DNA from 3 places in the Kitasatospora sp. NPDC092039 genome. Region 3 is predicted to be linked to each of the others. Evidence: riboswitches for the same ligand, from Rfam matches in the RefSeq annotation. Region 3 holds a riboswitch; each other region holds the start of a gene.

What was found. Region 3 has a riboswitch for cobalamin ahead of ACIQI7_RS17955 (FecCD family ABC transporter permease). Riboswitches for the same ligand answer to the same signal wherever they lie in the genome.
Region 1: it holds a riboswitch for cobalamin, as region 3 does, so the genes downstream of both, ACIQI7_RS15270 (prenyltransferase/squalene oxidase repeat-containing protein) here and ACIQI7_RS17955 (FecCD family ABC transporter permease) in region 3, are expected to answer to the same signal.
Region 2: it holds a riboswitch for cobalamin, as region 3 does, so the genes downstream of both, ACIQI7_RS19125 (cobalamin biosynthesis protein) here and ACIQI7_RS17955 (FecCD family ABC transporter permease) in region 3, are expected to answer to the same signal.

What each region holds. Positions count from the first base shown of each region.
Region 1 is NZ_JBIVSD010000006.1:315,935-319,196, reverse strand. It holds gene ACIQI7_RS15275 (hypothetical protein) at 1-333, opposite strand, end outside; partial or broken gene ACIQI7_RS15270 (prenyltransferase/squalene oxidase repeat-containing protein) at 330-1,736, opposite strand; cobalamin riboswitch at 1,963-2,089, opposite strand; gene ACIQI7_RS15265 (flagellar hook-length control protein FliK) at 2,232-2,711, opposite strand; gene ACIQI7_RS15260 (prenyltransferase/squalene oxidase repeat-containing protein) at 2,747-3,262, opposite strand, start outside.
Region 2 is NZ_JBIVSD010000009.1:75,119-78,380, forward strand. It holds gene ACIQI7_RS19120 (alpha/beta hydrolase family protein) at 1-558, opposite strand, end outside; cobalamin riboswitch at 856-989, shown strand; gene ACIQI7_RS19125 (cobalamin biosynthesis protein) at 1,097-2,116, shown strand; gene ACIQI7_RS19130 (cobyric acid synthase) at 2,113-3,262, shown strand, end outside.
Region 3 is NZ_JBIVSD010000008.1:127,979-131,240, forward strand. It holds gene ACIQI7_RS17945 (ABC transporter substrate-binding protein) at 1-4, opposite strand, end outside; gene ACIQI7_RS17950 (ABC transporter ATP-binding protein) at 27-851, opposite strand; gene ACIQI7_RS17955 (FecCD family ABC transporter permease) at 848-1,927, opposite strand; cobalamin riboswitch at 2,020-2,168, opposite strand; gene sodN (superoxide dismutase, Ni) at 2,258-2,653, opposite strand; gene sodX (nickel-type superoxide dismutase maturation protease) at 2,928-3,262, shown strand, end outside.

The DNA.
Region 1 (3,262 bases), on a different contig from region 3:
CGGATACTGCTTGCCGCTCTGGAAGCCGCTGTAGCCGATCCGGCAGATGAACGCCGGGCCGTCGTGCCCGGTGCCGGCAGTCTTCCAGCCGCCCTGGTTGAGCAGGGCGTAGCCGGTGGTCGGGGTGGTCCCGCAGGAGCGCAGCAGCGGGCCGCCCCACTTCCCGAAGTCCACCGCGAGTACGACCCCGGAGGTCGTGGTGCACTGATCCATCGGCAACGGCGCCGCAACAGCCGGGGCTGCGCCCACGGCGACGCCGCCGAAGGCGAGGGCGAGGGTCACCGCCGCCGCCCCGGACAGCCGACCGAGCCGGCTGCCGAGCCCCCGGCTCACCGGTGCCGCCCCGGGGTGGCCGCGGTGCGGCGGCGGGCGACCAGGACGGCCACTGCGCCGAGGGCGGTCAGCAGACCGGCGCCCGCGGTCAGGGCCAGGGCCGGGGTGCCGGTGCTGGCCAGATTGCCGGAACCGGTCCGCGCCGCCACGCCCTCGGCGGGGGCACCGCCGCCTCCGGCCGGGGCATCGATGCCGCCGGCCGGCCAGGTGGTCGGGCCGCCGCTGGTCACGGGAGCGGCGGCGGACGAAGTGGATCCGGTGGGGGTGGGCGAGCCCGTCGGGCTCGGCGTGCCGGTGGGAGTCCCCGACGGCGTCCCCGTGGGGCTTCCAGTCGGCGTGCCGGTCGGAGTCGACGTCGGCGTGCCGGTGGGGCTCCCCGTCGGCGTGCCGGTCGGAGTCGACGTCGGCGTGCCAGTAGGGCTCCCGGTCGGCGTGCCCGTCGGGGTCGGCGTGCCGCCGAGGTTCCGGGACAGCGTGCCGAAGGAGATCCCGGTGGCACCGCCGATCACCTGCGTGGACGCGCGGACGTCCGAGCCTCGCTGCCCGGCGGAGGCGACGTTGAAGCCCCCGTCGCCGTTCTGCTGGCCGGCGAGGAAGTCGAGCGCCTTGGCGATCTGCCCGCCGTAGGTGGCCTTGCGCAGCGTCATGCCCTGGACTGCGAGCGCGGCCGAGTTGGTGGAGTCGCCGGCCGCACCGGGGAAGCCGCCGTCGGGCAGCTGCCGAGCGGCGAGCCAGCCGAGCCCCTTGTCGACCGCCTGCGCCGCCTCGTCCCCGGGCACGAGGGCCAGGGTCATGACGGCCATGGCCGTGCTGTCCACGTCGGAGTCGCCGGCAGCGGGGATGAGGCTCGGCCAGGAGCCGTCCGCGTGCTGGAGGCGCTTCAGGTACGTGATCGGAGCGGCGGCGTTCGCCGCGTCGTCGGCGCGCAGCTGCGCCAGGATGCCGAGCGCCTGGGAGAACACCGAGGTGGCGTAGGTGTAGTTGCCCGCGTCCGCGCAGCCGGTGTTCTGGTCGGCCTTGGCGCAGACGGTCTGGTCCAGGGCGGCGATCAGGTCGTGGCCGCCGAAGGCCCGCGGGTTTCGGCCGGCGATCTCGGCGAGCAGCGCCTCCTTGCCGATCGAACCGCCGCCCGCGTACTCGGTGCCGATGGCGGTCCAGTCGTTGACGGTCCGCTCGTTGGGGTCCTTGCCCTGCTGGTCCAGGAAGTCGACGATCTTGCGTAGCGCCGCGTCGTCGGTGCCGGTAGCAGCGAGGGCGTACGCTCCGTCGATCGTGAGGCCGAAGTCGGCGAAGCCCGGGAAGCCCTCGTAGTAGCGGCCGTCGATGAGCCGGGCCGGGTCGGTGAGGTACGCACCGGCCTTGACCGCGTCGGGGGCCCTTCCGGCGGGCGGATTCGGTGGGCCGGCGGCCGCGGCCCCGGGGTTGCCGATCAGGACCGTGCCGCAGACTGCGACCGCGACGGCCCCGACCAGGGACGCGACGTGCCGGCTTCTGTGACGTGTGTTACCGCTGCTGACCCTCACGAAGACTCCCTGGTCGGTCGACGCAGGAGGCCACGGCGCAGCCGACGGTCACTCTCGGCAAGGACCGTTCTGACTGCGTCGTAGTCCGCGACGACGCACGTGCTGTGTGAACAGGCCCTCGGTTCAGGCATTCCGGCTCACCCACACGAGGTGGGTCCACGGTTGCGGGTCAGCGCCGGAGTTGGACCGGCTTCCCCTGAATGCCGAGGGCTACAAACGTTTCATCAGATCACGGCGCCTGAGGACGAGTCAACGATCCGTCAGGCCAATTGGCTCACCGCTCGGATGGCGGAGATCCATACCGCTTGAGCCCCGTGATCCGCTGCCCCTTCCCCGCGCGGGGAAGGGGCCGAGGCACGCGTGCGCTTCCGAACGTCAGGGCGCCGTGATGCCCGGCTGAGCGCCGGCGCCGAAGGACCAGCCCTCGACGTCGCCGGGAGCCGGGTTGTAGCTGCCCGCGCCCAGATTGCTGTACGACCAGGCACCGCCGTGCTGGGCGTGCCAGTACGACCAGTAGGCGTTGCCCGTGGGGTTGGTGCAGGTGGCGGGCAGTGCGTTGATCTTGCAGACGAAGCCCGGGAAGCGCGGGTGGAAGGCGTACGAGAACCCGGCGCCGGTGAGCGCGGCGAGCCCGCTGGCGGGGTCGCCGGGCGCGCAGCCGGTCTCGATGCCGCCGCCGACAGCGGTGAAGTCGACCACGACGGTGACGCCGGTGGTTCCGCTGCAGGCCGCCGCTTGGGCCTGCGGGGCGTGCACGGCGGAGACGCCGAGCAGGCTCGCGGTGAGGGCCGCCGCGGCGGCGATCGACCCGAGCATCCGGCGAACGGGGCGGGCCGGCGTGGGGGTGTCGGTCATCGGAACTCTCCTCGCGGAATCAGTGGTTCACCGTCTCAGCGGGTGGCCGGGGCCGGGCAGGCCAGGGTGGGCGCGTCCGGGCGTGCCCCGGCGGAAGACAGGGTGGCCAGCGGGGCGCCCGCCAGGCCGAGCACGGCCTGCGCGGTGGCCCGGGCACCGTTGCCCGCGTTGAAGCCGGACGCGTCGTAGGCGACGGCGCCGCGGACCGCCGGGTCGGCGGAGCAGCCCTGCTGGAACTTCACCAGCCGGCTCCAGCCCTTGAGACCGGTGCTGTAACGCCCGCCGGAGAGCAGCGCCTGGGTGGCCAGGCCGGTGGTGTTGGCGTTGGAGGCGGTTGCCCCGGAGGCCGCGAACCCGCCGTCGGCGTTCTGGTGCGCGACGAGCCAGCCGAGGCCCCCGTTCGCCTTGGCGGCACGGCCAGTGGCGGCGAGCGCCTGGGCGGCCAGCGCGGTGGCGTCCGGGTCGCTGGCACAGGTCGCCTGGCCGAAGGAGACCGGGTAGCCGCCGTCCGCGCACTGGCTGTTCGCCAGGAAGTCGACGGCCGCGTCGGG
Region 2 (3,262 bases), on a different contig from region 3:
GACGGCGAGGGCGGGCAGGCCGAGCCGGTCGAGCACGGGGAGCACCGGGAGGGTCTGCTGGCGGTCGGCCTCGGGGCCGTGCACCAGGATCACCCAGGTGCCGCGCTTGCCGTGGAGCCGCCAGGCGGGCAGCGCGCCGAGCTCGCCGTCGGCGGCGGTGTCGGCGAAGGCCAGGCCGAGCGCCTCGGAGGGGTCGCCGAGGTGGACCCGGGGGGTGAAGCGGACTTCGGTGCCGGGGGCGAGGGTGCCCCGGTCGGCGCGGACCAGCCGACGGGTGACGCCCCGTTCGTCGCCGTGCAGGACCTCCTCGACCACCGCGTGCCCGCCGTCCGCCCACTCGACCGCCCAGCGGCCGGGGCGCAGGCTCGCGGGGCCGCGGGTGAAGGTGACCCGGCCGGGGGCGAGGCCGCGGACCACCACCGGCGCCGACTCCTGGACGGCGGGCGCCGGACGGACCATCCGCTCGGAGGCCCGACGGCCGATCACCAGCACGGCGGCCCCGGCCGCGGTGGCTCCGACCGCGGCGGCCGCCACGACGGCGGCGGTTCCCCAACGCATATCGCTCCCCGCTCTGTTGCTCTCGGACCGGACGGTGTTCGAGCACCAGTTCACCGGCACCCCGCCCGGGCGGCCACCCGGATGGGCCGTCCGGGTCGCCCGGGCGGCGGTCGGGCGGACCCGAGGAGGGGACGGTCGGGAGGGCGACCGCCCGGGCCGGTGCCGCTGTCGGCGCCTGCCGGTGCCGGGCGATCCCACGGGGTGTCAGCGGGCCGGCGTGTGACCAACCCCTCCGTGACCTCGGTTGACTCCCGGTTCGGCCCCGTGATGGGATCCTGGGGCCAAACGGAGGCATGGAGAGGAAGCCGGTGGAAGTCCGGCGCGGTCCCGCCACTGTCACCGGGGAGCACGCTCGGAACATCGCCACGGCGGGCCGTCGACGGCCGCTGGAAGGCTCCGGGAGTGCGTTCGACCCGGAAGCCAGGAGACTCTCGCCCCCGTCACGTCGATCCAGGGCGCGGACCCTGAGTGAGGACACGCACGCGATGCAGGCTGCCCCGCCCGGCCGGACTCCGAGCTGCCTTCCGCCGTGCGGCCGATGACCCCGCCCACCGCCTCCGCCGCTCCGCGCCCGCTGACCCGCGCCGCCGCGTTCGCGCTCGGCGCCGCCGCGGGCTACGCCGCCGACACCCGCTTCGCCGACCCCCGCCGGGGCCACCCGGTGGCCGTCTTCGGCAGCGCCGCGACCCGGCTGGAGCGCCGGCTGTGGCGCGACGGCCGCGCCGCCGGCGCCGGCTACACGGCGCTGTGCGTGGGCGCGGTCGCGGCGGGCGCGCTCGCCCTGGACCGTACGGTGGGCCGGCGCCCGCTGGGCCGGGCCGCGCTGGCGGCGGCCGCGACCTGGACCGTGCTCGGCGGCACCTCGCTGACCCGGGAGGCGCGCACCATCGGCCGCTCGCTCGCCGCGGGCGACCTCGCGGCCGCCCGGGAGCGGCTGCCGCACCTGTGCGGGCGGGACCCGAGCGCGCTGGACGGGCAGCAGATCGCCCGGGCCGTGGTCGAGTCGGTGGCCGAGAACACCGCCGACGCCGTGGTGAACGCGCTGGCCTGGGGCACCCTGGCCGGCACCCCCGGACTGCTGGCCTTCCGCGCCGTGAACACCCTGGACGCCATGGTGGGCCACCGCTCGCCGCGCTACGCCCGGTTCGGCTGGGCCTCGGCCCGGCTGGACGACCTGGCGGGCTGGCCCGGCGCCCGGCTCACGGCGCTGCTGACGGTGGCCGCCGCGCCCGAACCCCGGACCGCCTGGCGGGTCTGGCGGCGCGACGGCTCCGCTCACCCGAGCCCGAACGCGGGCCAGGCCGAGGCGGCGTTCGCCGGCGCGGTGGGCGTGCGGCTGGGCGGGACGCTGCGGTACGGCATGGGAGGCCCCCCGGGCGAAGCCTGGGGGAGGGTGGAGGACCGGCCGGTGCTGGGCGCGGAGCTGCGCCCGGTCACGGTGGACGACATCGAACGGGCCTGCGCGCTCTCCCGGCGGGTGGGCGCACTGGCGCTGGGTACGACGGTCGCGGGGCACGTCCTGCTGCGGACGCTGCTGAGCAGGAGGGGGCGGGCATGACGAACGCGCTGCTGGTCGCGGGGACGACCTCGGACGCGGGCAAGAGCGTGGTGACGGCCGGGATCTGCCGTTGGCTCGCCCGCCAGGGCGTGCGGGTCGCGCCGTTCAAGGCGCAGAACATGTCGCTCAACTCCTTCGTCACCGCCGACGGCGCCGAGATCGGCCGCGCCCAGGCGATGCAGGCGCAGGCCGCCCGGGTGGAGCCGGAGGCGGCGATGAACCCGGTGCTGCTCAAGCCCGGCGCGGACGGCCGCAGCCAGGTGGTGCTGCTCGGCCGGCCGGTGGCCGAGGTGGGCGCGCTGGACTACCGCGAGCGCAAGCCCGTCCTGCTGGAGCGCGCCCTGGAGTGCCTGGCCGACCTGCGCCGCCGCTACGACGTGGTGGTCTGCGAGGGCGCGGGCTCGCCGGCCGAGATCAACCTGCGCGACCGCGACATCGCCAACATGGGCCTGGCCACGGCCGCCGCCCTGCCGGTGGTGGTGGTCGGGGACATCGACCGCGGCGGGGTCTTCGCCGCGATGTACGGGACGCTGGCGCTGCTGTCGGCGGAGGACCAGCGGCACGTGGCGGGCTGGTTCGTCAACAAGTTCCGCGGCGACTCCCGGCTGCTGGCGCCCGGGCTGGAGATGCTGCACGAGCTGACCGGACGTCCGGTGCTGGGCACCCTGCCGATGCTGCCCGGGCTCTGGCTGGACGCCGAGGACTCGCTGGACCTGTCCACGGTGGTCGACCGGACGGACGGGCCCGGACCGCTCGGCGCGGACGTGCTGCGGGTGGCCGTGGTGCGCTTCCCCCGGCTGTCCAACTTCACCGACCTGGACGCGCTCGCGCAGGAGCCGGGCGTACTGGTCCGCTGGGCGACCAGGCCGGAGGAGCTGGCCGACGCCGACCTGGTGGTGCTGCCCGGCACCCGGGCCACCGTCGCGGACCTCGCCTGGCTGCGCGAGCGCGGCCTGGAACCGGCCCTGAAGGCACGGGCGGCGGCCGGACTGCCGGTCCTCGGGGTCTGCGGCGGCTACCAGATGCTGGCGCACTCCATCGTGGACGAGGTCGAGTCGAAGGCGGGCGCCGTCGACGGGCTCGGCCTGCTGCCGACCCGGGTGCGGTTCGGCGCCGAGAAGGTGCTGGCGCGGCCGGTCGGCGAGG
Region 3 (3,262 bases):
GCACGGTGGTTCCTCCGGGGGACGGATCAGGCGGAGTGGTCGAGGCGGTCGAACAGCAGCTGGAGGGCGCCGGTCCCGGGGTGCCGCACCGGGGTGGCCCGGACGCCGAACACCTCGGCGAGCAGGGCGGGTCGGAGCACCTCGTGGGGCGGACCGGAGGCGACGATCCGGCCGGCCCGCAGCACGTACAGCAGGTCGCAGTGGCCCGCCGCGAGGTTGAGGTCGTGCAGCGCGGTGAGCACCGTCGGGCCGGCCTCGCGGGCGAGCGCCAGCACCTCCAACTGGTGGGCGATGTCGAGGTGGTTGGTGGGTTCGTCCAGCACCAGCAGGCGCGGCTCCTGGACCAGCGCGCGGGCGAACAGCACCCGCTGCTTCTCGCCCCCGGACAGGCTCAGGAAGCCCCGGTCGGCGAGGTGTCCGGCGCGCACCTTGCGCAGTGCCTCGGCGCAGCGCTCCGCGTCCCCCGCGGCCGGGCCGCCGAAGCCGCGGCGGTGCGGCAGCCGGCCCATGGCGACCACCTCGGAGACGGTGAAGTCGAACTCGGCGGAGTGCTCCTGGGTCAGCGCGGCCACCCGGCGGGCGCTCTCCCGGGCGGTGAGGGCGTGCAGGTCGTCGCCGGCCAGCCGGACCACGCCGCCGGCCGGCTCCAGCACCCGGTAGACGCAGCGCAGCAGGGTCGACTTGCCGCTGCCGTTCGGGCCGATCAGCCCGACCACCTGCCCGGCGGCGGCCGCCAGGGACACCTCGTGGACCAGCCGGGTGCCGGCCAGTTCCACCGAGACGGCGTCGACGGCGAGGTCCTGGGCCCGCGTCGGCCCGGTCCCGGCCGCCGCCTCGATCACGTCGGTCACCGGTTGCCTCCGAAGGCCTGGCCGCGGCGGCGCATCATCACCAGGAAGGCGGGCACGCCGAGGACCGCGGTGAACACCCCGACGGGCAGTTCGGCGGGTGCCAGCAGGGTGCGCGAGGCGATGTCCACCCAGACCAGCAGCAGCGCCCCGGCGAGCGGCGCGACCACCAGTACCCGGCGGTGACCGGCGCCGACCAGCATCCGCGACAGGTGCGGCATCAGCAGCCCGACGAAGCCGATCGCCCCGCTGACGGCGACCACGGTGCCGGTGACGGCGGCGGTCACCACGAACAGCTCGCGGCGCAGCCGGTCCGGGTCCACGCCGAGCGAGGCGGAGGTCTCGTCGCCCATCGCGAGCGCGTCCAGCCGCCCGCCGGCGCCGGTCAGGTAGGCGAGGCCGGCCAGCACCGTGGCGGCGGCGATCGGCACCTTGCCCCAGGTGGCGCCGCCGAGGCTGCCGAGCAGCCACATCATGGCGTCCCGGGCGGCCTCGCCGCGGTCGGCGGCGAAGACCATCAGGGTGGTGGTGGCGGAGAAGCCGTAGGACAGGGCGGTGCCGGTGAGCACCAGGCGCAGCGGGGTGAGCCCGTACGCGGTGCGGGCGGCGAGGTAGACCAGCGTCATGGCGGCCAGGGCCGAGCCGAAGGCGGAGGCGGAGACGGCCCACACCCCGAGCGAGGCGAAGGCCCCGAACAGCAGGACGGCGTTGGCGCCGACGGCGGCGCCGGAGGAGACGCCGAGCACGAAGGGGTCGGCCAGCGCGTTGCGCACCAGCGCCTGGACGGCGACCCCGCAGGCGGCCAGCCCGGCGCCGACGACGGCGGCCAGCACGGTGCGCGGCAGCCGGATCTCCCAGACGATCGCGTACGCGGCCGCCTCGCCCGCGTCCAGCCGACCACCCGTCAGCCCGGCGCCCAGCAGGCGCAGCACCCGGGGCAGGCCGAGGCCGGAGGAGCCCAGGGCGACTCCGCAGACCAGCGACAGCAGCAGCGCGACGGCGAGGCCGACGGCGAGCGGGGCGACGGGTGTGCGCCGGGCGGGCGGGCCGGCTGCACGGTCTGCGGGTGCGCGGTTCACGGGGACGCCTTGCCTCGGGCCGCGGGTGCGCCGGGGCGGGCGCGGGCCGCAGGTGTGCCGGGGCGCCGTTCCCCTCGCAGTCCGCGGCGAGTTGTCGGGAGGTCAGCGGCCGAGGGCGATCGGGCTGGCGCGGTCGTACGGGCTGGTACGGCCGCGCTCACCGTTGCGGGTCAGCGCCGGATTCACACCGGACTTCCCCCTCGGACGCCCTGGCAGCATAACAGCCACTCAGGGCAGGCAACCCTTACCGGGGGTGGGTCGGGCGGTGAACGCGCGACCGCCCCCGTCCGGCTGTGCGGACGGGGGCGGTCGGGTGGCGACGCGTCAGGCTCAGGCCTGCTTGGTCTCCCAGAAGATCTTGTCGACCTCGGCGATCAGGTCCAGCAGGGCCTGGCCGGTGGCCGGGTCGGTGGACGCCTTGGCGGCCGAGGCGGCCTTCAGGGTGTCGTTGATCAGCTGGTGCAGCTGCGGGTACTTCTCGAAGTGCGGGGCCTTGAAGTAGTCGCTCCACAGCACCGAGATGTGGTGCTTTACGGCCTCGGCGCGCTGCTCCTTGATGATGATGGCGCGGGCGCGGAAGTGCGAGTCCTCGTTGGCCTGGTACTTCTCCTGGGTGGCCTTGACCGACTCGGCCTCGAGCTTGGCCTGGGCGGGGTCGTACACGCCGCAGGGCAGGTCGCAGTGGGCGTGGGCGGTGGCGCGCGGTGCAAACAGACGAGAGAACATGGGAGTCCTTCCTTAGATCGTCTTCCCGCGCCCGAGATTACCCTTCCGTCCTCGCGGTTTCGCGGTCGGGCGGCGGGCCTAGGGCAAAAGACGGACCCGGAACCGGGGTAATCCGGACATCGGGCCGGTGACGGTCCGTACGGCAGACTGGGGGCGGGGCGGAGCGGGAGGAGGAGTCGTGGCGCGGAGCACGCGACCGGAGGGCGCCGGAGCCGGCGGACGGGACCGGGGCGGCGCGCTGCCGTTCGGACTGGTCGACGTGGCCGGGCCGTCGATGGTACCGACCCTGCGCGAGGGCGACCAGCTGCTGGTCCGCTACGGCGCGCCGGTCCGGCCGGGGGCGGTGGTGCTCTTCCGGCACCCCTTCCAGCAGGACCTGCTGGTGGTGAAACGGGCCGTCGAGCGCCGGTCCAAGGGCTGGTGGCTGCTCTCCGACAACCGTCCGGTGGACAGCGACAGCCGCAGCTACGGCGCCGTCCCGGACGAACTGGTGCTCGGCCGGGTGCTGCTGCGGCTGCGGCCGAGCCCGGCCTGGCTGGCGCCGGGGCGCCGGCTGGAGCGGCTGTTGCTCACCCCGCGGCTGGCCCGGGTGCCGGGCCTGGCCCGCCG